DNA from 3 places in the Kribbella sp. NPDC050459 genome. Region 3 is predicted to be linked to each of the others. Evidence: riboswitches for the same ligand, from Rfam matches in the RefSeq annotation. Region 3 holds a riboswitch; each other region holds the start of a gene.
What was found. Region 3 has a riboswitch for thiamine pyrophosphate ahead of AB0I12_RS26885 (cytosine permease). Riboswitches for the same ligand answer to the same signal wherever they lie in the genome.
Positions count from the first base shown of each region.

Region 1: it holds a riboswitch for thiamine pyrophosphate, as region 3 does, so the genes downstream of both, thiS (sulfur carrier protein ThiS) here and AB0I12_RS26885 (cytosine permease) in region 3, are expected to answer to the same signal.
Region 2: it holds a riboswitch for thiamine pyrophosphate, as region 3 does, so the genes downstream of both, thiC (phosphomethylpyrimidine synthase ThiC) here and AB0I12_RS26885 (cytosine permease) in region 3, are expected to answer to the same signal.

Region 1 is NZ_JBFAJQ010000013.1:220,944-231,168, reverse strand. It holds gene AB0I12_RS33610 (hypothetical protein) at 1-345, opposite strand, end outside; gene AB0I12_RS33605 (hypothetical protein) at 499-1,428, shown strand; gene AB0I12_RS33600 (helix-turn-helix domain-containing protein) at 1,520-2,950, opposite strand; tRNA gene AB0I12_RS33595 (tRNA-Lys) at 3,196-3,268, opposite strand; gene AB0I12_RS33590 (G5 domain-containing protein) at 3,481-4,008, shown strand; gene AB0I12_RS33585 (YceI family protein) at 4,013-4,507, opposite strand; gene AB0I12_RS33580 (pyridoxamine 5'-phosphate oxidase family protein) at 4,539-4,952, opposite strand; gene AB0I12_RS33575 (DUF5937 family protein) at 5,025-5,969, shown strand; TPP riboswitch at 5,985-6,096, shown strand; gene thiS (sulfur carrier protein ThiS) at 6,087-6,290, shown strand; gene AB0I12_RS33565 (thiazole synthase) at 6,292-7,065, shown strand; gene AB0I12_RS33560 (DUF6807 family protein) at 7,040-8,902, opposite strand; gene AB0I12_RS33555 (HAMP domain-containing sensor histidine kinase) at 8,935-10,225, opposite strand, start outside.
Region 2 is NZ_JBFAJQ010000008.1:322,644-332,868, forward strand. It holds gene pstB (phosphate ABC transporter ATP-binding protein PstB) at 1-146, shown strand, start outside; gene AB0I12_RS26180 (RDD family protein) at 330-1,220, shown strand; gene AB0I12_RS26185 (hypothetical protein) at 1,387-1,731, shown strand; gene AB0I12_RS26190 (DUF2752 domain-containing protein) at 1,747-2,172, opposite strand; gene AB0I12_RS26195 (RDD family protein) at 2,260-2,910, shown strand; gene AB0I12_RS26200 (hypothetical protein) at 2,902-3,456, opposite strand; gene AB0I12_RS26205 (transposase) at 3,453-4,052, opposite strand; gene thiC (phosphomethylpyrimidine synthase ThiC) at 4,194-5,816, opposite strand; TPP riboswitch at 5,808-5,930, opposite strand; gene AB0I12_RS26215 (lysophospholipid acyltransferase family protein) at 5,970-6,716, shown strand; gene AB0I12_RS26220 (hypothetical protein) at 6,720-8,627, opposite strand; gene AB0I12_RS26225 (hypothetical protein) at 9,047-9,571, shown strand; gene AB0I12_RS26230 (inorganic phosphate transporter) at 9,592-10,225, opposite strand, start outside.
Region 3 is NZ_JBFAJQ010000009.1:91,808-102,032, forward strand. It holds gene AB0I12_RS26845 (methylated-DNA--[protein]-cysteine S-methyltransferase) at 1-237, shown strand, start outside; gene AB0I12_RS26850 (class I SAM-dependent methyltransferase) at 328-1,011, opposite strand; gene AB0I12_RS26855 (hypothetical protein) at 1,038-1,646, opposite strand; gene AB0I12_RS26860 (thiamine pyrophosphate-binding protein) at 1,733-3,655, shown strand; gene AB0I12_RS26865 (flavodoxin family protein) at 3,666-4,370, shown strand; gene AB0I12_RS26870 (sigma-70 family RNA polymerase sigma factor) at 4,400-5,032, shown strand; gene AB0I12_RS26875 (anti-sigma factor) at 5,029-5,259, shown strand; gene AB0I12_RS26880 (cation:proton antiporter) at 5,299-6,519, shown strand; gene AB0I12_RS26885 (cytosine permease) at 6,458-7,783, opposite strand; TPP riboswitch at 7,779-7,896, opposite strand; gene AB0I12_RS26890 (alpha/beta hydrolase) at 7,914-8,573, opposite strand; gene AB0I12_RS26895 (hypothetical protein) at 8,570-9,376, opposite strand; gene AB0I12_RS26900 (DUF3152 domain-containing protein) at 9,405-10,225, opposite strand, start outside.

The DNA of each region.
Region 1 (10,225 bases), on a different contig from region 3:
GCGCCACCCGTCGGCCACGAGATCCGTCACCAGGGCTGCCTGGATGTTGGCCTCGGTATGCCACTCCCCCGACGTCTCCTCAGGCGCTTCGGGGCTCCGCGGCCCACTCCGCGCGGCAGGTGGTATGTGCGCACTGTGGTCGATCGGCGGTGCCGTTCGAGGAATGCCGGTGGCGGCCTCGAACGCCTGGATGACCGGGAACCATGCGCCGTTAACCCTCACGCCGTGCTTGCGGATCGCGTCAGGCATGATGCCGGCCAGCCGGTTCGCGACGTCCGCGCGGGACAGGTCGTAGCGGTGACCGTTCACGGTGAACCGGATCGACGCGCGACCCTGAGTGTCCATGGGCACGAAACTACGGCAGCCGGCCGACAAAAGAGACTGGATGCGTGGTTCCAGGATCGACACAGCCTGTCGCAGCCCGACGTCCGCGTGTACGCAGACCCGGTCTCACATCTTCTGCCTCGTTCACAGTTCTGATAGATCCATCTCATGGGCATGGCGAAGTTGACGTTCGGCAGGTTGACCGAAGCGTGGAAGGGCGAGGCTGCTGACTTCACGCCGCTGCTCGCCGCTCAGCTGGACTCACTCGGCAACGCGATCGGGGTCGATCTCACCGCGCTGGGGGAGTCGGAAGTTGCCACCACTGGTGGTCGGCGCATCGACATCGTCGCGCAGGTCGAGGACGGGTCGGAGTTCGTGATCGAGAACCAGTACGGCCGAGCCGACCACGATCATCTGACCCGCGGGCTGGCCTACGCGGTGGCGCGCCGGGCCCGTGGGCTGGTCGTGGTGGCGGAGGAGCACCGCGATGAGTTCCGCGCGGTCGCTCAGTACTTGAACGAGGTTGCCGAACTCGACAGCGAACGGGGTATCGCGGTGTGGCTGGTGGAGGCCCAGGCAGTACGCATCGAGAACAGCGCCTGGGCGCCGCTCTTCACCGCGGTCGTCGAGCCGAACCAGTTCACGGCGACAGTCGAGAAGGCCAAGCAGTCGGAGACCGTCACGCTAGAGGAGTTCTTCGACCAGTTCGATGTCGCGGACCTGCGACAGGCAGCGGACGCCTTGGTCGGCAAGTGGCAAGCTGCGGGATATCGGCGAAGGCTGGGTCCGAAGCATGTCGTCCTCGAGGCGAGCGGTCCTTCCGCTGGAGGTATTCGGACCGTCGTCGCAGTCTTCAACGACGGCCATGTCCTCGTCCCTTTCAGCGCCTACGCCGGCCTCAACAGCGGAATCCCCATCGAGTCGCTCACCACGCCGGAGTTCCGGGACGCGGCCGACCAACTCTTCGGGTTCAACGGAACCGAGAAGCAGGCCCGCACCGTTCCAGGTTGGCTGACGCCCGAACGCGTGAACCCGCTCCTGACCTTCTGCATCCAGGTCGCAGACGCCTACAAGGCCGCCCTAGCCCAAAGCCCTTCCACCTGACCGCCTCCGCTTCAGACGGGGCACATCACGCGCGGTCGACAGCAGCCGGAGCTCTATTCGTCCTCGAGCAAGCAGGCACGCGGCGCGGTTCTCACCAGAGGCCGAGATCCGTGAACTCCTGGTCTAGAGCTTGTGCTGCGGAGGGGTTGTGGATTCGGCGGCCCATGTAGACGTCTTGGGTTATGGAGACTTGGGCTTGGCCTAGGTGGTCGGCTATTTGGCGGGCGGATTGGCCTCGGCGGTCTAGGGCGGTGGCTGTGGTTTTGCGGAAGGTGTGGGAGCGGATCCAGGTGAGGGCGTCTGAGGGTGAGGGTTGGGCTGCTTGGTCGACTTGGGCGCTGAGGGTGGGGGATGCGTCGAGGTTTATGCGGTAGGTCTTGACGAGGGCGGCTACGAGTTCGCGGTCGAGCTTGATGCGGCCGGTCTCGACCAACTCGAGCCTGGTCTTTGGCCAGCCGAGCTTCGTGGCGACCTGTTTGCGAGTCAGGCCAGCCTGAAGTCGCGTGGATCGGAGCACTTGGCCGAGGTCTCGGCGCGCGGTGCTGGCTACAGGGGACAGTGCTCGGCGGAGGGCTCGGCGGACGTTGGACGGGTCTCGGAAGCCTCCGAGGGAGTCGGCGAAGATGGGTTCGTCAGGGCACACGCCGGCTGCATGGCGTCTGCGGAGCATGGTGACGGCCCAGTCCGGGAGGGGTAAGGCACGTTCGCCGGCCTTCGACTTCGGGGCCTTGCGGATCAAGCCTTGGCCTGGGACGCGCACCATGGTGTGAGTGATCTCGACTGCGCCGGACTCGAGGTTGACCTGTGACCAGAGGACGGCGAGCGACTCGCCGATTCGGACGCCTGTGCCGAGCATGAAGAGGACCAGGTCTGGTAGGTCAGCGTGTACGGAGGCTTCGTCGGTGGTCAGTTGATGTCTGAGGGCGGCGATCTCTTCGTTGGTGAGTGCTCGGGGCGGGTCCTTCGGGCGGGCCTCGACCGCTTCTACCTCGCGGACCGGGTTGACGGTGAGAGCGCCGTACCGGACGGCGAGTTGCATGATGCCGGAGATGACCGCGCGGCAGGTCTTCGCGGTGGACCGGCCAGCGTTGCGCTTGATGGTTCCGATGATTCTGTCGATGCGTGGTGTGGTTGCCTCGCCGATCAGGAGTTCACCGAGGGCAGGGCGTACGTAGTTCTTGATGGCTGTGCGGTACGTCGTCAGCGTCGTCGGTGATCTCCGGCCGTCTTCGATGCGTTCTTCTAACTTCTCGATCCAGAGGTCGATGAGGTCGTTGATCTTGTCCGTCGGGCTCAGCTCGCCGTACTGCGTGAGCTTTGCCCGGTCGCGCAGCTTCGTGAGGAGGCGGTGCTCGGCTGCACCCTTGGTCTTGGCGGATGCGGTGACCTCGCGGGTACGTCCGTCGTGGTCACGGAAGTACGCGGACGCGCGCCAGGAGACCACCTTGCCCTCGGTGTCCTTCCTCTCAGCGCGGGATCGGACGTTGCCCCACGTTCCGATCGGAAGGTGCGGTCTGCTCATCTCGGCCCTCCACAGTCCAACTGCACGTGGCGGCTCAACGGCTGGGCGAGCCGGAGATCGGGCGAAACGAGACCAGTGCGACAGGATGCGATACGTCGCTCAGCAACGCGCCACCAACTGGCTGCGCGGAGCCGCCGCCGCCTCTCAGACGGGCACGCATCGGCCACTCTGAGTATTGGCAGAGTTTGCGCAGACTCGACTTTCCGGGCCGAGGCGCCGATGTGCGCCTGACCTGCGGAGACTTGTAGGCCCCGTGGGACTCGAACCCACAACCCGCGGATTAAAAGTCCGCTGCTCTGCCAGTTGAGCTAGAGGCCCTCAGGTGGTGTGGGGAACAGTGTGTCAGGTTTGGTGGGGGAATGCTTGGTGGGGGTGGGGGGATGTGGGGGCGTCAGGCACGGTGGTATAGATCGGAATTCGCCGCGGGGGGACCGACGGTGAGTTGGGGGAATGCTGTGCGTGCTGTGTTGGGGGCGGTTGTCCTTGTGCTGGTTGTTGGTGGGTGTGGGGCAGAGGCGGGTGGTGAGCCGGTGCGGGTTCTGCAGGGCAGTGCGTCGCCGATGCGTGCGACTTCGCCTCTGCCCACGTTGCCGCCGTACGGGACGGCTGGGCTGCCTTCGTTGACGGTGACGGCTCGGCCGGTGGTCACGACCAAGGAAGTTGTGGAGATGCGGGTGATTCCGTTCAAGAAGAAGACGGTGACGGACGGGTCGTTGGCGAAGGGTGAGACGGCGGTTCGTACGGCGGGGGTGAACGGGACGCGGCGGCTGGTTTATCGGGTGACGTATGTGAACGGCGTGCAGACGGCAAAGACGTTGGTGCGGCAGGAGGTGGCGAAGGAGCCGCGGTCGCAGGTGACGGCTGTGGGGACGAAGGTGGAGTCCCAACAAGCCGGCGAGTGCGACCCGAACTACAGCGGCTGTGTCCCGATCGCCAGTGACGTGGACTGTTCGGGCGGTACCGGCAACGGGCCGGAGTATGTCGCCGGCCCGGTTGAGGTCCTCGGGTCCGACATCTACCGTCTTGACGCCGACCACGACGGGATCGCCTGCGAGTAGCCCATCAGGCGCGGCGCGCGGTGACGTCGAGGTCCAGTACGACGTCGGGGCGGATCAGGGCGGTCGTGAACGAGTTCCAGTTGGCGTTCCAGGTGTGCCGGTTGATGGTGCGGGACGCCGTGAAGTGGAGCTCGTCGCCGGTGTCGGTCACCTCGAGTGGCACGGTGAGCGGCGACGTGGTCCCGCGGATCGTCAGGTCGCCGGTGACCTCGAAGCGACCCGGCGCGCTCGGCGTGATGGCGGTGGCGACAAACGTCATTGCCGGGTACGCCGGCGCGCCGAAGAAGTCCTGACGCAACTGGTCGTCGCGGCGGCGGTTGCCGGTGTCGACGCTCGCCATCTGGACGGTCAGCCAGCCGGACGACGCGGACGGATCCACCGCCTCCACCTTCACGGCGCCCTCGAACGTCGCGAAGTGGCCGTGCACCTTCCCGCCCACGCGATGCGCGGCCACGAAGCCGATCCGGGTCCGGTCCGCGTCGAGCACATAGTCAGTCATACCCGGTACGACGAGACAGCGTGGCGGACTGTCAGCCGATGACGCCCGTGGTGATGCGCCGCGGGGTGATGTCGAACATCGCGTCCTCGGGCGGATCGGCGATGTACGCGGCGCGCGCCTCCTCCGGCAGGTACTTCTCCACCGCGGCATGCAGCACGTCCGCGTCCAGGGGCAGCAGCCGGGCCACGCCCTGCATGTTCACATACTTCGCCGTGGCGCCCTCGACCGTCTGGACCGACAGCGACAGCTCACCTGTGCCGGTCCGGTGCAGACGGGTCTTCTTCGACTTGCGCGGCGTCATCACCTGAAACCGGTCGGAGCCGAACAAGAACCACACCGGTGTCACATGCGGCGACCAGCCGGGGTCGTCGATCGCGAGCACGGCCACCAGCGGCTGGGCCAGGAACTCGGCCATCTCCTCGTCGTCCATTGTGCGAAATCCCATGCGTTCGACCATCCCACGCGCCTCCGACAGTCTGTCGATTTAGGATCTGCCTACATCGACGAAGGGATCGGGGTGCTCACCTATCAGCTGACGTCGCAGGACCTGGCGGACGTCCGGTTCGCGGTTTCGCCGGTCGCGGAGACGGTGCTGTCGTTGCGCGCACTCCGGGATCCCGGCCGCTTCCCGCTGCAGCTGGCGTGGGTCCGGGCGGTGCAGCCGTACGTCGCGGAGCTCGACTGGGACGTACTGCGGTGGCTCGTCAACGACACCATGGGCAGCCCGGACTTCCTGACCCCGCGCCCGTCCTCGCCCCTCACGCAACTCGACGACGAGCTGAGCCTGATCGCTGACGTCGACCAGGCGACGTTCGACCGGCAGATGATCGCGGTGAACGGCGAGCTGCCCGCGGAATGCACCGTCGGCAAGGTCGTCGAGGCGCTGCGGCAGTACTGGGACGCCGTCATGGCGCCGTACTGGAGCCGCATGCGCACGCTGCTGTCCGCCGACATCAGCTACCGCGGCCACGTCCTCACGCAGCAAGGCACCGGCGCGATGCTCAACGGACTGGGCCCAGCCATCACGTACGCCGATGGGCTGCTCAAGGTGGACCGTGTCGCCGAGCAGAGCCGTACGGAAGACGTCGCCGGCCGCGGGCTCGTACTGCAGCCAACGCTGTTCGGCCCGCACGCGGTCATCCCGTTCGATCCCGGCGCCGAACCGCTGCTCGGCTACCCGCCACGCGGTCAGGCAAATCTGTGGTCCGTCGTCGAGCCGCCGTCGCGGCACGACCTCGCCCAGTTGATCGGTACGCCGCGGGCGCACATCCTCGAGCTCCTCACCCATCCCCGGACGACGACCGACCTGGCCGGCGAGCTGAAGGTGACCCCGTCCGCCGTGAGCCAGCATCTTCAGCTCCTTCGCCGGACCGGTCTCGTCGAGCCGGAACGCACCGGCAAACAGGTTCTGTACCGTCCGACCGAGCTCGCCGCCCTGCTCACCGGCGCCACCGTCGACTGACCCGTCAGCTATAGTCGAACCGTCCGCGGGAGCTCGCAGGGAGTGGGCTGAGAGGGTGACTGAGCCGTCACCGACCGCTGAACCTGAATCGGGTAATTCCGGCGTAGGGAGGAAGCTGTGGAATCCGTCTGGGTGAACGGTACGGCGGTCGACGGGCCGGCCGGCCGGTCTGTCGCCGAGTTGATCGCGGAGTACTCCGATCGCACGACGGGGATCGCGGTCGCGGTGAACCAGAACGTGCTGACCAAGGCCGAGTGGGCCCGGACCACGCTCGAGCCCGGCGACCGGGTCGAGATCGTCAGCGCGACGCAGGGAGGCTGACATGGACGACCCACTGGAGCTCGGCGGCCGCACGTACACGTCCCGGCTGATCATGGGGACCGGCGGCTCGGCCAACCTCGAGGTCATGGAGGAGGCATTGATTGCCTCCGGCACCCAACTTACGACGGTCGCGATGCGCCGCCTCGGCACCGGTCACGAGGGTTCGGTGCTCGACGTGCTGAAGAAGCACGGCATCGATGTCCTTCCGAACACGGCCGGCTGTCACACCGCGGCCGAGGCCGTGCTGACCGCGAAGCTGGCCCGGGAGGCGCTGGAGACCGACCTGATCAAGGTCGAGGTCGTCGCCGACGACCACCTGCTGCTGCCCGATCCGGTGGAGTTGCTCGACGCCGTGGACGCCTTGGTGGCCGACGGTTTCACCGTGCTGCCGTACACCAACGACGACCCGATCCTCGCCCGCCGCCTCGAGCAGGCGGGGTGCGCGGCCGTGATGCCGTTGGCCGCACCCATCGGTTCGGCGCTGGGTATCCGCAACCCGCACAACATCGCGCTGATCGCCGAGGCGGCGAACGTCCCGGTGATCGTCGACGCCGGCATCGGTACGGCGAGTGACGCCGCGCTGGCGATGGAGCTCGGCTGTGACGCGGTGATGCTCGCGACCCCGGTGACCCGCGCGGAGAAGCCCGCCCTGATGGCCGCCGCGATGCGCGACGCCGTCTCCGCGGGCCGGAACGCGCGGCTGGCCGGCCGCGTGCCGAAGCGCTGGCAGTCGGCGCTGGCGTCGTCGCCTACAACTGGTCTGCCAACGTTCTAGCCTCCGCAGCGTCGACGGCCCGATCCAGCAGGAGCGCGGTCAGCGACAGCGTCAGCTCCTGGTTGGGCTGCAGCGTCAACGGCTGCTCCCACGCGAGCGCCGGGCACGCCCCGACGTACTCACGGGATCGCAGGAACCACGGCCACACCTGATCCGGCTGCACCAGCAACAAGCTGACATCGCCCTGGACGAACGCGAGCCACCGGCCGACGGAACCGAACGCAGCCTCGAGCCCGTCGCCGTCCGCGCTCAGGACGGTCGTCGGGGCGGAGGGCAGGCGCCAGAAGATCCCGCCGTACCCGGCGCCCTCGCGTCCACACGTCGCCGGGCTGTCGATGCGGATCGAGCCGTAGCGCGCGGTCAGCACGCTGTGCCAGTCGAGGCGCCAGCCGCCGAAGGCGAGAGCCCCGGTGAGACGCCGGCGTTCGACCAGTTGCGGCCGCCCCTGCTCGTCGTACCAGGTGATGTCGTCGACCAGCTCGCGATCGTCGACGGTCACGCCGCGGCTGCGTTGCTGACCGTGGTTCGTGAGGAGGGTCGGGCCTTGGCCGCGGACGTAGGTCCGTCCGCCCCAGTGCGACGTGCCGTTGACCTGGGCGACCGACAGCGAAAGTCCGTAGTGGTGCCGGTGGTCCACCGGGTTGACCTCGGTCAGCGGATGCCCGCCGAGCGTCCGGACCGGATGCAGGTACGGCCGTGGCGCGTGCACCTGCGGCATCCGGCGCCCGAACTCGTACCGCGCGAGCAGCCCCGCCGAACTCCCGAGCGCGAAGATGTCACCCTGCTGCTGCCACGTGATCCGATCGGCCGCGTCGTCCCCGTCAGGCTGCGACTCCTGCGGCACCGGCCCCGTGCTGGCCCGCACCGCCAAGCGCAGCTCCGGTACGCCGTCGACCGCACCGGAAGGCCCCGCGATCGCCGCGTGCAGCCGCTGCCACGCGAGGTCGCCGAGGTCCTTCTGCGGCACCCGGACGGTCGTCAGCGACGGTACCGCGAAGCGCGCCAGCCCGATGTCGTCCATGCCGGTCACAGACAGGTCTACGGGTACGGCGACGCCGACCTCGTTGAGCCGCGCCAGCAGCCCGAACGCGACGAGATCGTTGAACGCGACCACCGCGGTGGCGCGCGACTCGAGCACCCGCTCCACCGCGGCGTACCCGTCCTCGATCGACCAGCCGCACTCGAGCCGGACCAGCTCCAGACCGGGGATCTCCCGCTCGGCGACGTCGAGCGCGCGCAACCGCAACCTGTTGGACGCGCTCGCGGCCGGGCCGGACAGGAACGCCAGCCGCCGGTGCCCGAGGCCGACCAGGTGATCGACGACGATCCGGACGGCGCGGCCGTAGTCGACCACCACCGACGACACCTCCGCCGGGCCCTCGCGGTTGACCAGGATCACCGGCTGCACCTGCGGCAGCAGCTCGAGCAACTGGTCCTCGTCCATCCGCGGCGAGACCATGATGAGCGCGTCGCAGCGCCGCCGGGCCTCGATCGCGATCGCCGCCTCGGCGTCCGGGTTCTCGGCGGTCTCGGCGACCAGCACCTTGTAGCCGCCGGCCGCGGACGCGTTCGTGATCCCGCGCAGGATCTGCTGGAACAGCGGGTTGCCGAGGTCCGGCACGACCAGCGCGACCATGTTCGTCCGGCCCAGCGACAGGCTGCGCGCCAGGTCGCTCGGGCGGTAGTTGAGCCGCTCCGCCGCGGCGCGCACCCGGGCGACGATCTCAGGTGCGACACTGAGCCGACCGTTCATCACCCGGGACACGGTCGCTCGCGACACCTCCGCCGCCCGCGCGACGTCGGCGATCGTGATCGAGTCCTTCGGTGTCCGTCCCACCCCCGTATCCTCTCCCGATGGAAACCGGTTTCTCAACCCTCTCCGGCAGATCTCCCGGAGTTTGAGCAAGCGCTTACCGCCGGCAGCCGGACTTCGAGGGTGGACCGGCCGGTGACCCGGATGGCGCCCCGGTGGCGGTCGACGATGCCGGCGGCGATCGCCAGGCCGAGACCGGCGCCGCCCGCGCCGCCCGCACTGCCCGCGCCGCCCGTGTCGCCCAAGTCGCCCGCGTCGCCGATGTTGCGGGTCCGGGCCGCGTCCAGCCGGACGAAGCGCTCGAACACGCGCTCCCGGTCCGCGGCCGGGATCCCGGGGCCGTCGTCGGAGACTGTGAGCACGACGACACCGTCCGCCTCGGCGACGCCGAAGCTGATCCCGGTGCGCGCGTGTCGCGCGGCGTTGCTGCCGAGGTTGCGTACCAGCCTGGCCAGTTGCGCCTCGTCGCCGCGGACCTGACCGGCCGACACCGCGGTCGTGTCGACCGCCACGCTGGTTGCCGCGCGCAACGTTTTCGCCTCGGCCAGGACCAGGTCGTCGAGGTCGACCGGCAGATCCGGCGGGGCGGACCGCTGCTCGTCGGAGCGGGCCAGCTGAAGCAGGTCGTCGACGAGGTGCTGCATCCGCAGATCCTCCGCGAGGACCGTGGCGGCGAGCTCGCCGACCCCCGTACGCTCCGGGTGCGCCAACGCGACCTCGGCGTGCTGCCGGATCGCCGCGATCGGCGAGCGCAGCTCGTGCGAGGCATCGGACACGAAGCGATTCTGCGACTGCTGCGCCCGTTGCAGCCGGTCGAGCATCCGGTTCATCGTCCTCGCCAGCCGGCCGATCTCGTCGGCACGCCTGGCCGGAACACGCCGATGCAGCTCGGTCGCCGAGATGGCGTCCACCTCCCGCCGGATCGCCGTCACCGGCGCGAGCACCCGCCCGGTCACCACCCAGGTCACCCCCGCGACGATCACCGCCATCAGCGGTACGCCGACCACGAGCACCCGGCGTACAAACCGGGTCGAGTCGAGCACGTCCACCAGCGGCCGGCCGACGACCACCTCTCCGCCGGACGGTACGACCGCGGCGGCGAACACGAAGTCCTCACCGTGGCCGGGCGGTTCAACCCTGACGCACCCGGTCCCCGGCGAGGCGAGCCGTGATCCGCCGCCGGTCACGTGCCCGGCGCGATCGATCACCTGCACGATCTCGGTCGACGACGGGCCGGCCACGGCTGCGGGTGCCGCGGCGAGCTGGGCCGCGCGGTCCTGGGCGGCCCGGCAGACCTGATCGGTGAGCACCGAGCCGAGCAGCGCGACCAGCACCAACGCGCCGGCC
Region 2 (10,225 bases), on a different contig from region 3:
CCCGGGTCTCGGACCAGACGGCGTTCTTCAATCTGGCCGCGACCGGAAAACCCGGCCGGCTGATCGAGATGGCGCCGACCAAGCAGATCTTCTCCAACCCGGCCGAGAAGGCGACCGAAGACTACATCACCGGCCGCTTCGGCTAGGCCGTCAGGCAAGTTATCCACAGCTGCGGGCCGGCGATTCGCCGGTCCGCAGCTGTGTTTGGTGTCAATTGGTGCAACTGTCCACAGATCGGGCGTTTCGCGCTTGCCGTGCCCACCAGAGTGGCCCTTCGACCGCTAGCCTTTGCCCAGTAAACACGGGTGAACTGTGACGAAAGGACCATCGTGAGCGACCAGAACGTACCCCCGGGCACCGGACCGGAGGACGGCCGGGGCCAGGGACCGGGCGCGCCCGGTGGGCAGCCGTCCTATGGACAGGGCGCCCAAGGCCCAGGGCAGAACCCGTACGGCAACCCCGGTGCGACGCCTCCGGGCCAGCCGGGTCAGCCTGGTTACGGTGCTCCGGGGCAGTACGGCCAGCAGCCGGGTCAGGGCGGTCAGCAGCCCGGTTACGGCCAGCCCGGTCAGGGCGGCCAGCCTGGATACGGCCAGCCGCAGTATGCCCAGCAGCCGGGTCAGCCCGGTTACGGCCAGCCGCAGTACGGTCAGCAGCCTGGCTACGGTCAGCCCGGCGGCTACCCGCAGGGCCCTGACTACGGTCAGGTCGCCCAGGCCCAGAGCGGTCTCGTGCAGATCCCGGGCATGGGCACCGTCAAGGTGGCGACCATCGGTTCGCGTGCACTCGCGCGCATCATCGACAGCGTCATCCTGTATGCGATCGTCGGTATCCTGTACTTCCTCTTCATCGGCGGTACGGCGGCGGCGACCAACGACGGCACGGTGTCCGACGGCGAGACCGCCGGCATCCTCGGCGGGTTCTTCGCCTTCCTCGGCATCTCGGTCCTGATCACGGTGCTGTACGAGCTGCTGCTCACCGCGTTCAAGGGCCAGACGGTCGGCAAGATGGTCATGGGCATCAAGGTCGTCCGCTCGGCCGACGGCCAGGTCCCTGGCTTCGGCCCGGCGTTCATGCGCTGGCTGCTGCCGATGATCGGCTCGTTCCTGTGCTACGTCGGCGCGCTGCTGGTCTACCTGTCGCCGCTGTTCGACAGCTCCGGGCGGGTGCAGGGCTGGCACGACAAGGCCGCGAACACGCTGGTGATCGGGCTTCGCTAGTCGGTAGACGGTCTGGGGAGGGGTTGTGCTGAATCCGTTCGAGCAGGACTGGTGGGATGCGTGGAATCTGTGGAACGCATTGGGCCAGGGTGTTCAGCTACAACCTCTCCCGCCGCCGGTGCCCCTGGAGCCCGGTGAGTATGCACACGCCGTCGAACCTTGCGAGGTGCAACGGTTCGACGGTATCCGGCTGGCCTTCGGGAGCTCCCACGGCAACGCGTCGGCTGCCCAGTGGCGCACCATCGACAACGGTACGGCGGTCCTCACGCGGCACCGCGTCCTGCTGCTGAACCGCATGGGCCAGCAGGTCTTCGGGCTGGCGGCCGTGACCCGGATGTGGACCGAGCACGACGGGACCGTGCTCGCCTACGGGGACACGCAGTACAAGCTGCGGGTGCCGCGGCCGGTCTGGTTCGACGTGATGCTGAACCACGTCGCCTTCAACCGGCGGATCGACCTCGTCGTACCGCCCTTCGTGCAGGCCGGCTGGCATCGCGCCGGCCTGATCTGACCTGCGTTCAGAAGTTCAGAAGTTCCGCAGGACGCCGAAGAGCAGCAAGGCGCCCAGAGCAACCTTCGTCAGGACCGAGACTGCCCGCGGGCTGAGGCGCGGTCTCGGCAGGCTGAGCCAGCCGGCGCGGGCCAGCGACCACGCCAGGACTTCGTAGCCGATGGCAACACCGATGAGTGGGCCGAGCACGAGGACTGCGGCGTTGAAGTGCCAGGCGGCGTTCAGGTCGCCTTCGAGGAGTGCCGCGGCCATTCTGGTCGCGCCGCAGAACGGGCAGTCGAGGCCCGTCAACGTGTGCAGCGGGCACGGAACGCCGAGGCCTGTCAGCCGGTAGATCCCGGCCAGTGCGAAGCCGCCGATCCCGACCCCGGCCAAGCCCCAGACACGACGGTCGACAGGCTTCACCGGCCCGGGTCGGCGGAGCGTCGCGGCGAAAGTCACCCAGCAACGGTAACCCCAGCCAAGGCCGGCCAGGTCGGGAAGGTGCCGCGATACTGTGTCCCCCGATCGACCGAGGGACGGAATCCGATGAGCACACCGACGCCGCCCGACGACAACCGGCCCCAGGACCAGCCGTACGGGACCCCGCCGCCGGGCTACGGGCAGCAGCCGGCCTACCCATACCCCCAGCCGCACCCTCAGCAGCAGCCGTACGGGCAGTCGCCGTACGCGCCCGGCTACGGCCAGCCGCCGTACGGTGCCTACGGCTACGGGTACGGCGCTCCCACGCCGCCGCTGGCCGAGTGGGGTCCACGGGTCGCGGCGTCGCTCCTCGACAGTCTGATCTCGATGGTGCCGCTGCTGCTCGGGTTCGGCGTGCTGATCGCGAACGTCGCCGCGCGGGAGGACAACCCGTACCCGGCGGACAATCCGGAGTGGTGGGCGATCATCCTGTTCTTCCTCGGCTTCGTCGCGAGCATCGCGCTGAGCCTGTGGAACCGCGTCTTCCGGCAGGGCCGGACCGGTCAGAGCGTGGGCAAGACGGCCCTGAGCATCCGGCTGATCGACGCCGCGACCAGCGAGCCGATCGGCGCCGGCCGGTCCTTCCTCCGCGACTTCCTCGCCGGTCTGTTCAACAACGCCTGTTTCCTGAACGTGCTGTGGCCGCTGTGGGACGACCAACGGCAGACCTGGCACGACAAGGTCATCAACACCTACGTGATCAAGACGTCAGTGTGACCGCAGCAGACCTGCACACGTCACTGCCCACAGGACGCTGGAGAACGTGCCGATGATGAACCGCTCGGCGACGGCTTGCGGGGTCACGGACGCGGGCTGATCCGGGCTGCGCAGCTCCGGGTACCTGGCTAGTCCCTTGATCGCCAGCACGATGGCGATGCCTTCCGGCCAGCCGGACACCAGCGCCGCGTAGATGGCCGTTCGCTCGAGTGCACCGATCAACGCGCCGCCCCGCAGTACCTCACCGGCTTTCTGCGTCGACTGGGCGCGGGTGTTGCCTCGGTCGGCCAGCGCCATGACAGAGGTCGTCAGCGGCCCACCACCTGTCACTGCCAGCGCTCCGGCCAGTAGGAGCAGCACGTTCCACCAACGCTCGGCCCAGCCGGCCACACCGTCACCGGCGAGCAGCAGTACGCCGACAGCGACCAGACAGGCCAGCATGACTGCGCTGAGGGCGATCTCGAGAGTGGAACCGGACTTGGGGACCCATGCCAGGACGGCGAGCACCAGTGCGGCAGCGGTCAACGACAGGACCAGAGCCGTCACGCAGCGACCCCGCCGGCCAGCAGGTCCGCGGCCAGCACCCGGCCGCGCTGTTCCTCGGCGAATCCCGCAGCCTGGGCGCGTTGGGTCACCGCCGACTGGCTGATTCCGAGTTTCACGCCGATCTCCCGCCTCGTCAGTCCCTCGCCCAACAGGTCCGCCACCGCCCAGCCGCGGTCGCTCCGGCGCCGCAGGACGGACGCCATCAACCACAGCACTGTCTCCACATGCTCGGCCATGCGCGGGTCCGCACCGACCACGTTCACGTGGTGCGGACTGGACTTCGCCCGCGTCACCGCCTCGCGCGCGAACACGTACGCCTCGCCGCTGCCGGCGCGGGTGCTGCGCGGCAACGGCTCGGTGACCCCGCCGATGCCGAGTCCGACGTACCAACTGTCCGCCCGGAGCAGGTCGACGATCACGTCGATGGTCGCGCGGGCCTCGGACAGCACGCCCTGCACCTCGTCGCCGGCGGTCCGCTCGAACTTGCGCAGCAGTCCGGTCCGCCGCGGCCGGCGGTTCAGGGAGTTCAGTAGCTCGGGTACGAGATCGCTCGTGCTTCGGCTGCCGCGCTGATCTACCGTGAGAACGAAGACCATCACCCTGCACCTCCTTCCGAACGGGTTAAGGCTACAGTCTTATTCACGTAGAGTGAAGGGCAAAACCTGAATCGCTTCAGCCCGTCACTCACCGTATCCGGCCCGGAGTGCGGCGCACGCCGGGCCGGACGGCGCACCGACTCAGTCCGTGATCGGCAGGTAGAGCTTCTGGTCGGCGGACTTGAAGGTCTCGGACATCTCCGCGAAGCCGGCCTCGATCGCCTCGGCCGACGTCAGGCCGCGTTCCTCGGCGTACGCGCGGATGTCGGCGGTGATCCGCATCGAGCAGAACTTCGGCCCGCACATCGAGCAGAAGTGCGCGGTCTTCGCGGGCTCGGCCGGCAACGTCTCGTCATGGAACGACCGGGCCGTGTCCGGATCCAGCGAGAGGTTGAACTGGTCCTCCCAGCGGAACTCGAACCTTGCCTTGGACAACGTGTCGTCCCAGGCCTGCGCGCCGGGATGCCCCTTGGCCAGGTCGGCCGCGTGGGCGGCGATCTTGTACGTGATCACGCCGGTCTTGACGTCGTCGCGATCCGGCAGTCCCAGGTGCTCCTTGGGCGTGACATAGCAGAGCATCGCCGTCCCCAGCCAGCCGATCTGCGCCGCGCCGATCGCCGACGTGATGTGGTCGTACGCCGGCGCCACATCCGTTGCCAGCGGCCCCAGAGTGTAGAACGGGGCCTCCCCGCACAGCTCCTCCTCGAGCCGGACGTTCTCGGCGATCTTGTGCATCGGGACATGCCCCGGGCCCTCGATCATCACCTGGACGTCGTGCTCCCAGGCGACCTTCGTCAGCTCGCCCAGCGTGCGGAGCTCCGCGAACTGCGCCTCGTCGTTGGCGTCCGCGATCGATCCCGGCCGCAACCCGTCGCCGAGCGAGAACGTCACGTCGTACTCGCGGAGGATCTCGCAGAGCTCCTCGAAATGCGTGTACAGGAAGGACTCCTGGTGGTGGGCCAGGCACCACGCGGCCATGATCGACCCGCCGCGCGACACGATCCCGGTGATCCGCCGCGCGGTCAGCGGGACGTACCGCAGCAGGACGCCGGCATGCACGGTCATGTAGTCCACACCCTGCTCGCACTGCTCGATCACCGTGTCGCGGTACACCTCCCACGACAGCGCGGCCGGATCGCCCTTGACCTTGTCCAGCGCCTGGTACAGCGGCACCGTGCCGATCGGGACGGGCGAGTTCCGCAGGATCCACTCCCGCGTCTCGTGGATGTTCTTGCCGGTCGACAGGTCCATCACCGTGTCGGCGCCCCACCGGGTCGCCCAGACCAGCTTCTCGACCTCTTCCTCGATCGAACTGCTCACGGCGGAGTTGCCGATGTTCGCGTTCACCTTCACCAGGAACTTCTTCCCGATGATCATCGGCTCGCTCTCCGGGTGCCGCCGGTTCGCCGGGATCACCGCCCGCCCGCGCGCCACCTCGGCCCGGACGAACTCCGGATCGAGCCCCTCCCGCAGTGCGACGTACCTCATCTCCTCGGTGATCACACCGGCCCGCGCGTGCCCGAGCTGAGTCCGCGGCTCCCGCCCGGCGATCCACTCGCGCCGCAGCGCGGGCAGACCGGCCTGGACGTCGATCCCGGCGGAAGCGTCGGTGTACGGACCGGACGTGTCGTAGAGGTCGAAGTGCTCGCCATTGGTCAGATGCACGCGGCGCGCCGGTACCCCGAGCTCGCCGCGATAGATCTTCTCCGAGCCCGAGATCGGGCCCGTGGTGACGGCCGGACGGATCGTGCTGACATTCACCATGCTGCTGCTCCCTACGCCGGAATTACCCGGACAGGTTCGGCGGTCGGCGGCGCCGGCGAATCAAGCCAGCCGCCCTCTCAGCCCACTACGGTGCGAGCTCCCGCGGTATCGAGTTGTCACGGACACCCTAGACGAACCATGTAACGTCGAGGGATGCGCGACCTCGTCTATCCGCCTGTCATCGCCTTCGCGAAGACCGCGTTCACGGTGCTGGACCTCAAGATCCGCCGCACCGGGACCGAGCACGTCCCGCGCACCGGCGGAGCCCTGATCGCGATGAACCACATCAGCTACGTCGACTTCATCCTCGGCGGGTACGGCGCGCTGCCGGCCAGGCGGCTGGTGCGCTTCATGGCCAAGGAGGTGCTGTTCCGCAACCGGTACTCCGGCCCGCTGATGCGCGGCATGCACCACATCCCAGTGGACCGCGAGGCCGGCGCCGCGTCGTACGAGCAGGCGATCCGCTACCTGAACGCCGGTGAGCTGGTCGGCGTGTTCCCGGAGGCGACGATCAGCCGGTCGTTCGAGCTCAAGGAGTTCAAGTCCGGCACGGTCCGGATGGCCGCGGAGGCCGGCGTACCGGTGCTGCCAATGATCCTGTGGGGCACGCAGCGGATGTTCACCAAGGACCACCCGCGGGACTTCAGCCGGCACCGGCCGATCTCGATCAGCATCGGCGCGCCGATCACGGTGACCCGCGACGACGATCCGATCGAGGCGACCGCCCAGCTGCGCTCCACGATGGCCGGAATGCTCGACGAGACGATCCGCGCGTACCCGGAGCAGCCACCCGGTGCCTGGTGGCTGCCCGCCGCGTACGGCGGCAGCGCGCCAACACCCGCCGAGGCCGCCCGCCTGGACCAGGAAGAACTCGCCCGCCGCGCCCTGAAGAAGAAGTAGACCTCAGCCGCTCCGGTCGAAGAGGGTGCCGGGCACCAGGCGCAGGAACGGTTGTGGGCTGGGCGAGCCGTGGGTGAAAGCGTCGGTGGGAGGGTCCTGCCAGCTCGAGGCCAGAGTCAGGAGTGCGTCGGTTCGGAGGTTCACGGCCTTTCGCTGGGTGCCGTTGATCGAGTACGACGGCAGTACGGCGGTGCCGGGTGTGCCGGCGAGGTCGGCGTACGGCAGGGCGTCCGGCGACGGTTCGTCGTACCCGTGCCGGAAACCGGCCAGCCAGGTCTCGAGGCCGGCCGTGGCCGTGCGGAACCTGATCCAGCGGTGGTTGTCCCAGCCGTTGCCGAGGACGAAGCGGGTGACGAGTTTCTTCGCGCCCGCCTCACCACGCTCGACCAGGTCGGTCACCACCGTGTCCTTCATCGTCAGGTTCAGGCCGCCTTCGTCGTGATCGTGGTAGATCGTGACGATCCGGTCGCGGTAGCCGGGCATCACCAGCTGCGCCTCGTCCACCCAACCGCGCGCGGTGTCCAGGATCGACCGGCCGAACAGCGCGACCAGGCCGAGCCCACGTCCGTCCCACCGGGTCCAGCGCCGGTCCAGCCCTCCCTGGTTGACGACCGGCAGCCGCGTGTTCTCGGCCTGGTCCTTCAGGTCCTTCGGCACGCCCGGCGGGAACAGTGCCAGGTCGACCGCAAAGGTCGGCCGGCCCGGCAGCGGCGAGTCGAAGAAGTGCACCGGCAGGTTGCTTGCGATGCCGCCGTCGGAGAACCAGTTGACCTCGAAGTCCGGCGCGGGTACGGCGGGCAGCGCCTGCTCCGGCCCGGCCTGCGGGTTCGCGTCCCGCCAGTCCGACACCGCGGCACTGACCTTGCTGTACGCCGGGTGCGTGAAGTCGATCGCGTACAGCGGCACGGCCGAGATCAGGAACGGGAAGCTGAGGCTCATCCGGGTCGCGACGATCACCGGCAGATCCGCGGCGAGCGGGAACGGCCGCTTCGGTGCGGCCTGCAACCGGCGCAACTCGCCGGCCCACTGCTTGGCCGGCTGCGGGGACAACGGCGGCGGGTGCTCGCACATCCAGTCCACGACCTCGGCCGGGAACAGCTCCTTGAACTCGCCCGGGTCGAAGAAGTACTCGCGTTCCGGCCAGGGCATCCGCATCGGCTGGTGCCGGGTCAGGTTGGTGGTCATCATCCGCAGCTCGACACCAGCCGCGGTCAGCTGCCCGAAGGTGATCGGATCCGCGTCCCCGGCCCGGCCGGCGAAGTCCTGCAACTTGCCGTGCAGCCAACGGGTCAGCGGCTCCGCGCCGCCCTCGGACCTGCCCGCCATCCCGTTGCACAGCCCGAAGTTGTTGTCCGGCACGTTCTTCGCGAGGCTCCGGAGCACGCCGGCCGTGACGGCCACGACGACACCGACGACGGCTAGCAGCGCACCGGCGATCACCGCGGCCCAGGCCGCCACGCCCTGACCGAGGATCCCGAGGACGAGCAAGACGACGCCGGGCACAGCGCCGGCCAGCGCCCACAGGGCGAAGGCGGACAGCGCGGCGCGAACGATGCGCGCCACCCGGCCGACGCCGGAGGTGCCGAGTCCGGCCGTGAAGACCTTGTACAAGGACGCCGTACCGCGCTGTGGCTGGAACAGGCGGAACAGCAACGAGGCGCCTCCCGGGCGGTGAGCCATCAGATCGTCGGGCAGTCGTTCGAGCTTTCCGAACCCGTCGGCGTCGCGGCCCAGTTCTGCCGCCGCCGCGGCCGCCGCGGCGATGGCGCCCGCCGACGATCCCCCGACGGACGCCAGCTTGTAGTGCCGGGCCAGTTCGCAGACCGCGCTCGGATAGATCACCCCGCTGGTGATGCCGCCTTTCATCAGTACGTCGCAGCTCCGCGGCGGCGCGGGTACGTAGGTCGTCATGTCATCCCCCGAACAGTCGTGCGAAGTAGGCCTTGATCACCTGGTGCGTCATCGCGACGTACTCGTCGTCGTCGGTGAACGTCTCCCGGACCGCGACCACGGCGTCCTCGAACCGGTTCCACAGACCGGGTCGTGCTCCGGAGGACCTCCGGCACAGCAGGTCGTTCGAGTCTGATCACGACACATCACCCCCGGGGCCCGCGGGCCCACCCCACCTCTCATCATGCACCTGCCGGGCACCGACAGCACAGGCGTCAAACGTTTACGTGAGCACGGCACCGGCTACCGGACGAGAGCTTGACCCTCGGGCCGGAACGAGGGTACGAAGGGCTGTCGTTTGACAGAGCAGGAACCTGGGGGGTCCCTGTGCAGCGGGTCCGCGTCGGTGGGTCCGTGGACACGAGCGGGCGGGGAAGGTTTTGTTCGATACACCCGAAGAGCTGCATCTGTTCGATCCGGGAGCGCTGACGCCGGCGCCGCACGTGGCCGAGCACATCCCGGACGCCGGGGCGTTCTTCGTCGACTGGGCGGTGCGGGGGCTGTCCGCCGACCGCGCCCGGGAGATCGAGTCCGCGGTGAACGGCCGGCGCAGCCAGAACGGCTGGTTCCCACTCGAGACGCTGGACAACATCGGCCGCAAGGGCTTCTGGCGGGGCCCGCTGACCTATCTGGCCCGGATGACGGGCGACGACTCGCGGATCCTGCAGCAGTGGGCCACGGACCATCTCGACAGCGAGCAGGCGACACGGATCGAGGCGACCGTCGACCACCTGCTCCACCAGCAGGGCCACGCGGCCGCGGCCACCTGGGCCGTCGCCGTACGGCCGCGCACGTTCCTGGACGCCGAAGTGCTCGGCGACCGCCTCTTGGCCGCATGGGAGTACAACCTCGGCTCCATCCGCTCCAAGGACGTGGCCAAGGCCGTACGCCGCTGGAACCGCTAGCGGCGCGGGGGTCTGGGACCTTACTCGAGGATCAGGTGGGCCAGACCGTAGACGGCGGCCGCGACGATGCCGGCGGCCGGGATGGTCAGGACCCAGGCGGTGACGATGCCCTTGGCGACGCCCCAGCGGACGGCGGACAGGCGCTTGGTGGCGCCGGCGCCCATCACCGCGGAGGTGATCGTGTGCGTGGTGGAGACCGGCGCGTGCAGTCCGATCGCCATCACGTAGAGAACGCCCGCGGCGATGGATTCGGAGGCGAACCCGCGGGCGGGGTCCAGGTGGATGATCCGCCGCCCGAGGGTTCGCATGATCCGCCAGCCGCCGGAGTACGTGCCGAGCGAGATGGCCGTCGCGGCCGAGATCTTCACCCACAGCGGGATGCCGTCGCCCTGCTGCACGTGCCCCGTGGTGAGCAGCGCCAGGAAGATGACGCCCATCGTCTTCTGCGCGTCCTGCAGACCGTGCCCGAGCGCCATCGCGGCGGCGGACAGCGACTGCGACATCCGGAAGCCGCGGGTGGTCTTGCCCGGGTTGCGGTGCCGGAACAGCCAGAGGATCGCGAGCATCAGCAGGAAGGCGCCGGTGAAGCCGATGGCCGGCGACAGCACCATCGGGATCACGACCTTGTCGAGGATGCCGGACCACAGCACCGTG
Region 3 (10,225 bases):
GTGCTCGAGGACCTGCCGACCCACACGAGCTACGGGCGGACCACGACGTACGGCGCGGTGGCCGGCGACATCGCCCGGCCGAAGGCGGCGCGCGCGGTCGGGACCGCGCTGGGCGCCAACCCGGTGTGCGTCGTGCTGCCCTGCCATCGGGTGATCGGCGCGAACGGCGCGCTCACCGGGTACGCCGGGGGTCTCGACGCGAAGCGATTCTTGCTGAATCTCGAAGCAAAAAGCTGAGTTTTCCTGAATAGCCCGGAATGGTTTTACACTCGAAATTCAAAGGAGCAGATCCCCAATGTGGAGTGGGGATCTGCTCCTCCTGACCTGTCAGGAAGTTGCCGGTTGGTGGATCTCCAGGATGAGCCGGCGCCGGCCGCCCCAGTCGCGTTTGTAGACCTTGTAGTCGTCGATTCCGGCGGCCGCGCAGAGCCGGCCGTAGCTGATCTCGTCGTGGATGAAGTGCACGCTGCTGCGGTCGTCGTCGTGCTCGGTGGTGACGATCCGGTGCTCCGGGCCCTGGCGCATCCCTCCTGCGATCTCGGCGGCGGTCGCCGGGCCCCAGACCGGGCCCTCGACGATCGCGATCCCGCCCGGCTTCAGCACCCGGGAGATCTCGCAGATGGTGGAGATCTGCTCGTCCTCGGCGAACAGCTCGTGGAACGCCGTCCACAGGCAGATCACCGCGTCGAACGAATCCCACTTGTACGGCAGGTCGGTCATCGAGCCGATCGCCCAGTCGATCGCGAGCTCCTCCTCGGCGGCCGCGGCCCGGCCGGCCTCGAGCAGGTTCGGCGAGATGTCCAGCGCCCGCACCACCTTGCCCGCGCGGCGCAGCGGCAGCGCGACCCGGCCGTACCCGCAGCACAGGTCGAGCACCGACTCCCGACCGACCAGCAGCTCCTCGACCGCCGCGACGATGGCGGCGTCCCGCTCGGGCGTTGTCCGCGCGGCCAGTCCGTCGGCGCCGAGCTCGGCGTATTCGGCCCGGCTACGCAGTGCGGAATTCAGCATGCGGCAAGTATTCCGGTCCCGGTGGGTCAGTTGTCCAGCAGGGATCTGCCGGCGGTGAAGAATTCCAGTACGTCGGACAGTTCGGCCAACGTTCGGGTGGCGCCGAACGGCGCGTTCCAGAAAGCACCGGTCGGCGGCGTCCAGGGCCCGACGTACGCGTACGGCTCGGGCAGGTGGTCGTCACCGGGCGAGACGCCGTAGTTGACCTCGTCGACGGTGATCCCGACGTCGAAGTGCTCGGGCCACAGGACGGGTGTCTCGCCCGGCGCGAACGCCCGCAGCGCCGCGTCACCGCAGGCGAAGGCCTCCGCGAGCAACCGGGCCGCGGCCGGGTCGATCTCGAGGTGCTCGTGCGAGGCGATCATCGGGCCGCCGGAGTACACCTCGTCGAGCGGCCTCGCCTCGAGGCCCACGGCGGCAGCGAGTTCGGCGTACGTGCCGGTCAGCCGGACCGTACCCGCCGGCGCGACGAGCGCGTCGCCCTCGACCCGGAAGTCGCCGTCGGTGGTGCCGAACCCGCCGGGGACGACGCGCAGCCGGATGCCGCCTCCCCGGCCGTGCTGCGGCCCGGCGAGGACGAGCTCGGCGACGCCGTGCAGGGATCGACGGGTTACGGCGAGCGAACGTTCTTCCATTGCTGCGGTCTCCTCTGTAACGCCCAGGCCGTGTGTCGGCACTGATCACCTGATCGATTGGTGCCGCGAAGGGTGGGAGACGTTACATGGACTGGCATCGGGTGGACGAGGTCGACGTACCGGCGGACGGGCGCGTCCGCAGTGTGGTGGTTGACGGCCGGAGCATCGCGCTGGCCCGCTGCGGGGCGCGGCTCGGCGCGCTGGAGAACAAGTGCCCGCACCAAGGCGGCCCGCTCGGGGAAGGGTCGATCGAGAAGGGGTTGCTGCGGTGTCCGTGGCACGGGTACGACTACGACCCGATCAGCGGCCAACCGCCGGAGGGGTTCTCCGACAGCGTCCCGTCGTATCCGGTGGACGAGCGGGCGGACGGGGTCTATGTGCAGTTGCCGGACCGGCAGGAAGCGGTCCGGACCGTGGCCGACGTCCTCGTGGAGACATTGGTTGCCCACGGCATCAGCCATGTGTTCGGGATGGTGGGGCACTCCAATCTCGGCTTCGCCGAGGCGATGCGGCGGGCCGAGGACCGCGGTGAACTCACCTACATCGGCATCCGGCACGAGGGCGCGGCCTCGTTCGCGGCTGGTGCCTACGGCAAGCTCACGGGCCGTCCTGCGGTCTGCTTCGCGATCGCCGGTCCGGGATCGACCAACCTGCTCACCGGACTGTACGACGCCAAGCTCGACGGTTCGCCCGTCCTGGCCGTCTCCGGACAGGTGCCGTCGAAGTGGCTCGGCCGCGGCGCGTTCCAGGACCTCGATCTGACCGCGGTCTTCAAGGACGTCGCCGTCTCGAGTACGGCGGTCCAGGCCGGCAGCGATCACGCCGAGCTGGCTGCGCTGGCGGTCAAGCACGCCATCGACGGCCGCGGCGTCGCACACCTCGTGCTGCCCGACGAGGTACAGGTCCAACCGTCCGATGCGGCGGCCAAGAATCCCAGCGGGCGGCTCTCCGGCCGCCGGATCCGGCCGGACGAGGACACGCTGGTCCGCGCGGCGGACCTGATCCGCGACGCACGCCGGCCGGTGATGATCGTGGGCCACGGCGCCCGCGGAGCCGAGACCGAGGTCCGCGAGCTGGCCGAGCGCCTCAACATGCCGGTGCTGACCACTTTCAAGGCCAAGGGATTGTTGCCGGACACGCATCCGCTCGGCGCCGGGGTGCTCGGCCGCAGCGGTACGCCGGTCGCGAGCTGGCTGATGAACGAGTCGGACCTGCTCGTCGTGGCCGGCGCCTCGTTCTCGAACCACACCGGCATCGCGGCGTACAAGCCGATCGTCCAGATCGACGACGACCACGCCGCGATCGGACGCTTCGACGCGGTCGCCGTGGACGTGCTCGGCGACGCGCGGCTCGCACTGTCCGCGCTCACCGGCATGCTCGGCGAGGTCAAGGCCGAGGACCAGCGGCCGGACGTGGCCGAGCGCTGGGCGATCTGGCGCGCGGAGAAACAGCGGCGTGTGAACGACGACCGAGGGCGGGGTGTGTCGGCGGCGGCCGTGTTCGACGCGCTCTCGAAGCATCTGCCCGCGGACGCCGTCGTGACCGTTGACGTCGGCAACCATGCGTACTCGCTCGGCCGGTACCTGGAGTCGAAAGGCCAACCGGTGCTGATGTCCGGCTACCTCGGATCGATCGGCTTCGGGTATCCCGCCGCGCTCGGCGCGTGGGCGGCCGCTCCGGGCCGGCCGATCGTCGCGGTGACCGGTGACGGCGGCTTCGCGCAGTACGCCGCCGAGCTCACGACCGCGGTCAAGTACGGCATCCCGGTCAAGCACGTGCTGCTCGACAACCACTCGCTCGGCAAGATCAGCAAGGAGCAGCTCGCCGCCGACTACCCGGTCTGGCACACCTCGCTGCACAACCCCGACTGGGCCGCCTACGCCGAACTGTGCGGCGCGACCGGCCTGCGGGTCACCCGTCGTCAGGACCTGGACGACGCGATGACCGAACTGTTCACCGCCACCGGCCCGGTCCTGCTCTGTGTCGAGCAGGACGCGGAACTTCTCTGAGGAGACACCGATGACCGAGTACGACGACCTCCGCGCCCTGTTCCTCAACTGCACGCTGAAGCGGTCGCCGGCCGGCAGCCACACCGAGGGACTCATCGACGTCAGCCGGAAGATCCTGGAGAAGCAGGGCGTCCAGGTGGACGTGATCCGCGCGATCGACCACGACATCGCCACCGGGGTCTGGCCGGACATGACCGAGCACGGCTGGGCGACCGACGGCTGGCCGGCGATCCAGGAGCAGGTGATGGCCGCCGACATCCTGGTGATCGCCGGACCGATCTGGCTCGGCGACAACAGCTCGGTCACCAAACAGGTGATCGAACGCCTGTACGGCAACTCGTCGATCCTGAACGAGCACGGGCAGTACGCGTACTACGGCCGCGTCGGCGGCTGCCTGATCACCGGCAACGAGGACGGCGTGAAGCACTGCGCGATGAACGTCCTGTATTCGCTGCAGCACCTCGGGTACACGATCCCGCCGCAGGCCGACGCCGGGTGGATCGGCGAGGCCGGCCCGGGACCGTCGTACCTGGACGAGGGTTCGGGTGGGCCCGACAACGACTTCACCAACCGGAACACGACCTTCATGACCTGGAACCTGCTGCACCTCGCGCGGATGCTGAACGACGCCGGCGGCGTACCGGCGCACGGCAACCAGCGCTCCGAGTGGGACGCCGGCTGCCGCTTCGACTTCGAGAACCCGGAGTACCGCTGACGTCCGGGGTGCTGCTGTACCGTCGGCTTGTGGGGGTGGTGCTGCCGACGGACGACGTCCTCGTCGCCGGGCTGCGGACCGGGGACGAGGAGACGTTCGCGTGCCTGCTGAACGGCTGGTCCGGCTCGATGTTGCGACTGGCCCGGTCGTTCGTGTCCACGTCGGCCAGTGCCGAGGAGGTCGTGCAGGACACCTGGCTGGCGGTGTTCGAGGGGATCGACCGCTTCGAGAGCCGGTCGTCACTGCGGACGTGGGTGTACCGGATCCTGGTGAACATCGCCCGCAAGCGGGCCACTCGCGAGCAGCGGACCGTCCCCTGGACGAGCCTTGTGCCGGACAGCGAGCCGACGGTCGACCCGCAGCGTTTCCGGGGCGCCGACGACCAGTACCCGGGCGGCTGGCGCACGTTCCCGGACCGCTGGCCGACCACCGAGAGCGAGGTCTTGGCCCACGAGGTCCGGTCCACCGTGGCCGCGGCGATCGAGGGCCTGCCGATCCGACAGCAGGTGGTGCTGACGTTACGGGACATCGACGGACACGACGCCGAGGACGTGTGTGCGTTGCTGGAGATCTCCATGGCCAACCAACGGGTCCTGCTGCACCGCGCCAGGGCAGCCGTTCGCGGCCGGCTGGACCACTACTTCACGGGAGCTGACGCATGACGTGCGCCGAGCTGGTCGAGCTTGTCACCGCCTATCTCGACGGTGCGTTGGCCACGGAGACCGAGCAGCGGTTCGTCGAGCATCTGGCGCTCTGCGACGGTTGCGAGAGCTACGTCGAGCAGATCCGGCGCACGGCGACCGAGGTCGGGCGGGTCGAGCCCGAGAACCTGCCCGAGGAGACCCGCGACCGGCTGCTCGACGCCTTCCGTTCCTTCCCGCGCGGTTGACCGCGTAACGTCCGGCCGCGTCGACGGCACTGAAGCGGTATGCCGGACGTGGAGTTCACCAACCTGTTCGCGGTCGTCCTGATCGCGCTGCTCGCACCGCTGCTGCTCGGCCTCGCACCGCGACTCCGGGTCCCGGCGGTCGTCCTCGAGATCGTCGCCGGGATCGTGCTCGGTCCGCACGGGCTCGGCCTGATCGACGTCGACCTGCCGCTGCAGATCGTCTCGCTGCTCGGGCTGGGCTTCCTGTTGTTCCTGGCCGGCCTCGAGATCGACGTACACCGGCTGCGCGGACAGGTGCTGCGGCTGGCGGTCCTGGGCTATCTGGTGACGTTGCTGCTGGGCGGGCTGGCCGGCTTCGGGTTCTCTGCGGTCGGCTGGGTGAACAGCGCGCTCCTGCTCGCTGTCACGTTGTCAGCGACGTCCTTGGGCCTGGTCGTGCCGGTCCTCAAGGACGCGGGCAAGGCCGAGGGCAGCGTCGGGCAGTTCACCATCGCGGCCGCATCCGTCGCCGACTTCGCCGCCGTACTGGTGCTGTCACTCGTCTTCTCGACCGAAGGAGGCAGTGCGGGCGAACGGCTCGTCATGGTCGCGCTCTTCGCTCTGCTCGTGGTCGTCACGGGTCTCGTGGTCGCCACCGCCGGACGGTCGCAGCGACTCGGCGGGGTCCTGCTGCGGCTGCAGGACACCACAGCGGAGATCAGGGTCCGGGCTGCTGTGGTGCTGCTGGTCACCTTCGTCGCCTTGGCGGAGCAGTTCGGGCTGGAGACGATCCTCGGGGCGTTCCTGGCCGGAGCGGTAGTCGGACTGGTCGACCGGGACGCCGCCTCGCATCCACGCTTCCGGATCAAGCTGGAGGCGTTGGGCTACGGGTTCCTGATCCCGGTGTTCTTCGTGACGAGTGGACTCCGGCTCGATCTGCGCGGCCTGCTCGAGGACCCGGCCGCGCTCGTCCGGGTGCCGTTGTTCCTGCTCGCGTTGCTCGTCGTCCGCGGCGCACCGGCGTACCTCGCAGTGCGGACACTCGGCCCCCGGGCGACGGCTGCGGCGGCGCTGCTGCAGGCGACGTCGCTGCCGTTCATCGTGACGGCGACGCAGATCGGCGTGGCGACCGGGCTGATGAGCCCGGTCACCGCCGCCGCTCTGGTCTGCGCCGGGCTGCTGTCCGTGCTGGTGTTCCCGGCGGTCGCGCTGGTGCTGCTCAGGCAGCCTGCCGCCGACCGATCCGGCCGAGCAGTACCGCAGCCACCATCGAGACGATGATCGACGTGTACGTCGCACCGAGCCAGCTGGGCACGGGCTGGTCGTTGAACAGGGCCTGCTGGATCTTGGTCCAGAACGGCGACCAGCCCGTGACGGTGCCGGGGTTCACCAGCTGGTACGCGACGAAGCCGATCAGCCACGCGACGGTCGGCTGCCAGCGGAACTTCGCCGTACCGGACACGTCCCACTTCATCTTGCTGACCACGAAGAAGTCGGCGATCGCGACCGCGAACAGCGGAACGAAGACCGAGCCGATCAGGTACAGGAACTGCGTGTAGTTGCCGAGGTCGATGAACAGCGCGATCCCGGTGGCGATGACGCCGATCGCGACCGAGATCCACCGCCGGTCGATGTGGCCGATCAGGTTGTGCGCGGCCATCGTGGTCGAGTAGACGTTCGCGTACGCCTCGTCGACCTCGTCCACCAGCAGCACGAGCAGGGCGATCGCGCCGGCCGGCAGCGTGACCAGTGCGGTGATGACGTCGTCGCTGTTCGTCCCCAGCGTCGCAACGGCGACCACGCCGAGCGCGTAGTACGCGATGGCGGCCAGGCCGTAGCCGAGCGAGGAACCGGCGAACGCCGCCTTGTTGGTCCGCGAGTGCCGCGTGTAGTCCGCGGCCAGCGGGGCGAACGACACGACACCGGCCGCGGCGAGGTCGACCGCCGGCCAGAAGCCGAACACGCTGTCCTGCGGCAGGGCGTGCGTCGGCTTGCTCAGCACCTGCACGAACAGGTACACCGACGCGATCAGCACCAGCCAGACCATGAACTTGCGCAGGATCTTCACGCTGCCCAGCGGACGCACCGCCATCGCGGTCGCGATCACCCCGGCGAGGACGACGAACAGCCAGCGCCAGCGCTCACTCGTCACCGCGACCGCGGCCTGCGAGATCACGATGATCTCCATCGTCGCCCAGCCGACGTTCTGCGCGATGTTCAGCACGGTCGGCGCCATCGAGCCGCGGCGGCCGAACAGACCACGCAGGCACGCCATCGCCGGCGCACCGGTCTGCGACCCGAACACGGCCGCACCGCCGAGCACCAGCGCACCGATGCCACAGCCGACGACGACCGCGAGCAGGCCCTGCCACAGCGAGCCGGTGTACGCCGCGACCAGCGCACCGGTCACCGGGCCGAACAGCGAGATGCCGAAGTTGCCCCAGAGCGTGAACTGGTCGAAGAAGCCGAGCGTGCGCGGCGCATCGGTGGTGAGAACGAGCGGAGCCTCGGTGGAGCTCGACGGACGAACAGCTGTATCGGTCATGAGTGACCCCACTCCCTACGCCGGCATTACCCGGTCAGGTTCAGGCGGTCGGCGACCCAGCTGTCGCCCTCTCAGCCCGCGCATCCTCGGTGCGAGCTCCCGCATAGGTTGGTGCTGTGAGTTTAACGCGTCAGCTACTTTCCGGCAGAGCGGCCGCTCGTTCTATGAGCGCCGCCACCTCGGGGCCGTTCGTGACGACCGGCATGTGGGCACCCGTCTCCAGCGTGCGTGCCTCACCGTGACTGAGCTCGGCGAGCTGCTCTAGCCACTCCTTCGTACACATCAGGTCGTGCTTGCCGCGGACCAGGACCACCGGCGCCCGGACGTGCGGCATCACCGCGGCCAGGTCGTGGATCCGCGACGCCTCCCCGGCGCGGGCGATCGACGGCAGCGTCGTGCGCGCGTACTGCGGGCTGATCCGGACCAGCTTCGGCACATCCGGGATGGCGGACCCGACGAGCCGGACGGCGCGGTCGACCCAGCTCGACATCCGGGCATCACCCGTCGGGGCCACGAGCACGAGGGCGTGCACCAGCTCGGGGTAGCGCACCGCCGTCTCGACGACGACCTGACAGCTCGCCGAGTGGCCGACCAGCACCGACCGCTCGCGGATCTTCTCGGCCAGCGCCACCGCGAGCGCCCGCGGATGCAGGTCCTCCCGAGCGCCTGCCGGTTCGCCGTACCCGGGCAGCGTCACCACGTGGTACGGCGTGACGAGATGCTCGGCGGTCCGCGCGTACGACTCCGGGCCGAGGCCCAGGCCGGGCACGAGGACGATCGGTGCGCTCACTCCCAGGGCGCCTTGGCCGGAGCGCCTTTGACGACGGGGTTCGCTACGTCGGGCTTCAGCTCGCGGTACCCGAGGAACAGGCCGAGGGCGAGAAGCAGCAGGCCGACCCCACCCCAGCCGTACGCCGTGGGCAGCCGGTGCAGCGCGTCGTTGCTGCTACCCAGCCCGGTGGAGAGCACCATGAGCAGCCAGACCAGGATCAGCACCACCGACACCGCGACCAGCAGCAGCCCCGCGAGCTCGGCCGGCTCGGGCCGACGATCGGCCTTGCGGCGGGCCAGCACGTCCCGGATCCACATCACCAGCGCGCCGGTGCCGACGACGAGAAGCAGCAGCTGGCCGATCGCGTCGAGCACGTCGGTCCGCAACGGGTGGTTGAGCGGTGAGCCGGGCGCCTGGGAGATCTCCCGCAGCGCGACCCGCTGGACGGACACGACGAGCAGACCGTAGATCGCGGCGATGAACGTCGCCAGGCCGACGACCCGAGCGGCGCGCGGATCCCGCGACGGCTCGTCCCGGCCGTACGTCGGGAGCTCATGCGGCTGCGGGCTCGCTTCGGCGCCGTAGGGTGCGCCGGGGCGGTAGGCCGGAGGCTGGTGGTACGCCGGGTTGCCCTGCGGTTGCGGCTGGGTCCCGTACGGCTGCGGCTGCGCGTACTGGAACTGCTCCGGCGGGGCAGGCGGCCCGGCGTACGTGCCGCCGCCGTACGGCGCGGGCGGAGCGTAGTGATGCTCCTCACCAGCTGCCTGCTGCTTCTCGGGCTCATCGCCCCGGCCGTACGTCGGGAAGTCCTGTGACGACATCGGTGCTCCCTCCGTCGCGCCCAGTCTCTCAGGTGGCCTTGATGGTCGGCCAGGCGTTCGGTAGGCAGCCGGCCAGACCCTTGGTCTGCTGCATCATCACCGGCGCGGGGGTCTTCGGGGTGGTGCAGGTGGAGTGCCCGTGGCCGAGCGCGTGACCGACCTCGTGGTTGACCAGGTAGCTGCGGTACATCTCGACGTTGCCGTTGTACGCCGGGATCGCGTAGATCCACCGCTTGGCGTTGAGCACCACCCGGTCCTCGACGCGGCAGGACACCTCACCGCCGGTGTCGAGCGGCAGACAGAGCTTGTCGGTCAAGGTCGGCGTCGCGAGGATGATCCGGAGGTCGGCGTCGACGCGGTCCGTCCGCTCGAAACTCACCGGATGCAGCGCCTGCCAGCCGCGCGGATCCGTCAAAGTCTTGTGGATCGCCGCCGCCACCGCGGCGCCGTTCACCGACACCCCTTGCTCGATCTCGACCCGGTACGTCAGCTTGTCGCGCACCCCGGTCGCCTTGTCGGACCCCGGCACCACCGCAAGCTTCCCGCTCGAGACCAACACGTTCGGCTTCGCGTTCTTCGGCTTGCGCGTCAGCGTCGGTGCCGGCCGCAACGGCGTGGTGAACTTCTGCGTCGGCGTGGCGATCGGAGTCGGCTTGGGCGTAGCAGCCACCGGCACCTCCTCGGCGACAGCGTCAACCCCCGCCACCGCCTCCGCCGCAAGACTGTTCCGATGCGCCACGTCCGGATGCGCCACCACCACAGTCCCCAGCACCGCCAACGCCGTCACCACAAGCCACTGCCCCTTGTACGACTTCCGCCGACTGTGCCGCCCACCCCGACGCCTGGACA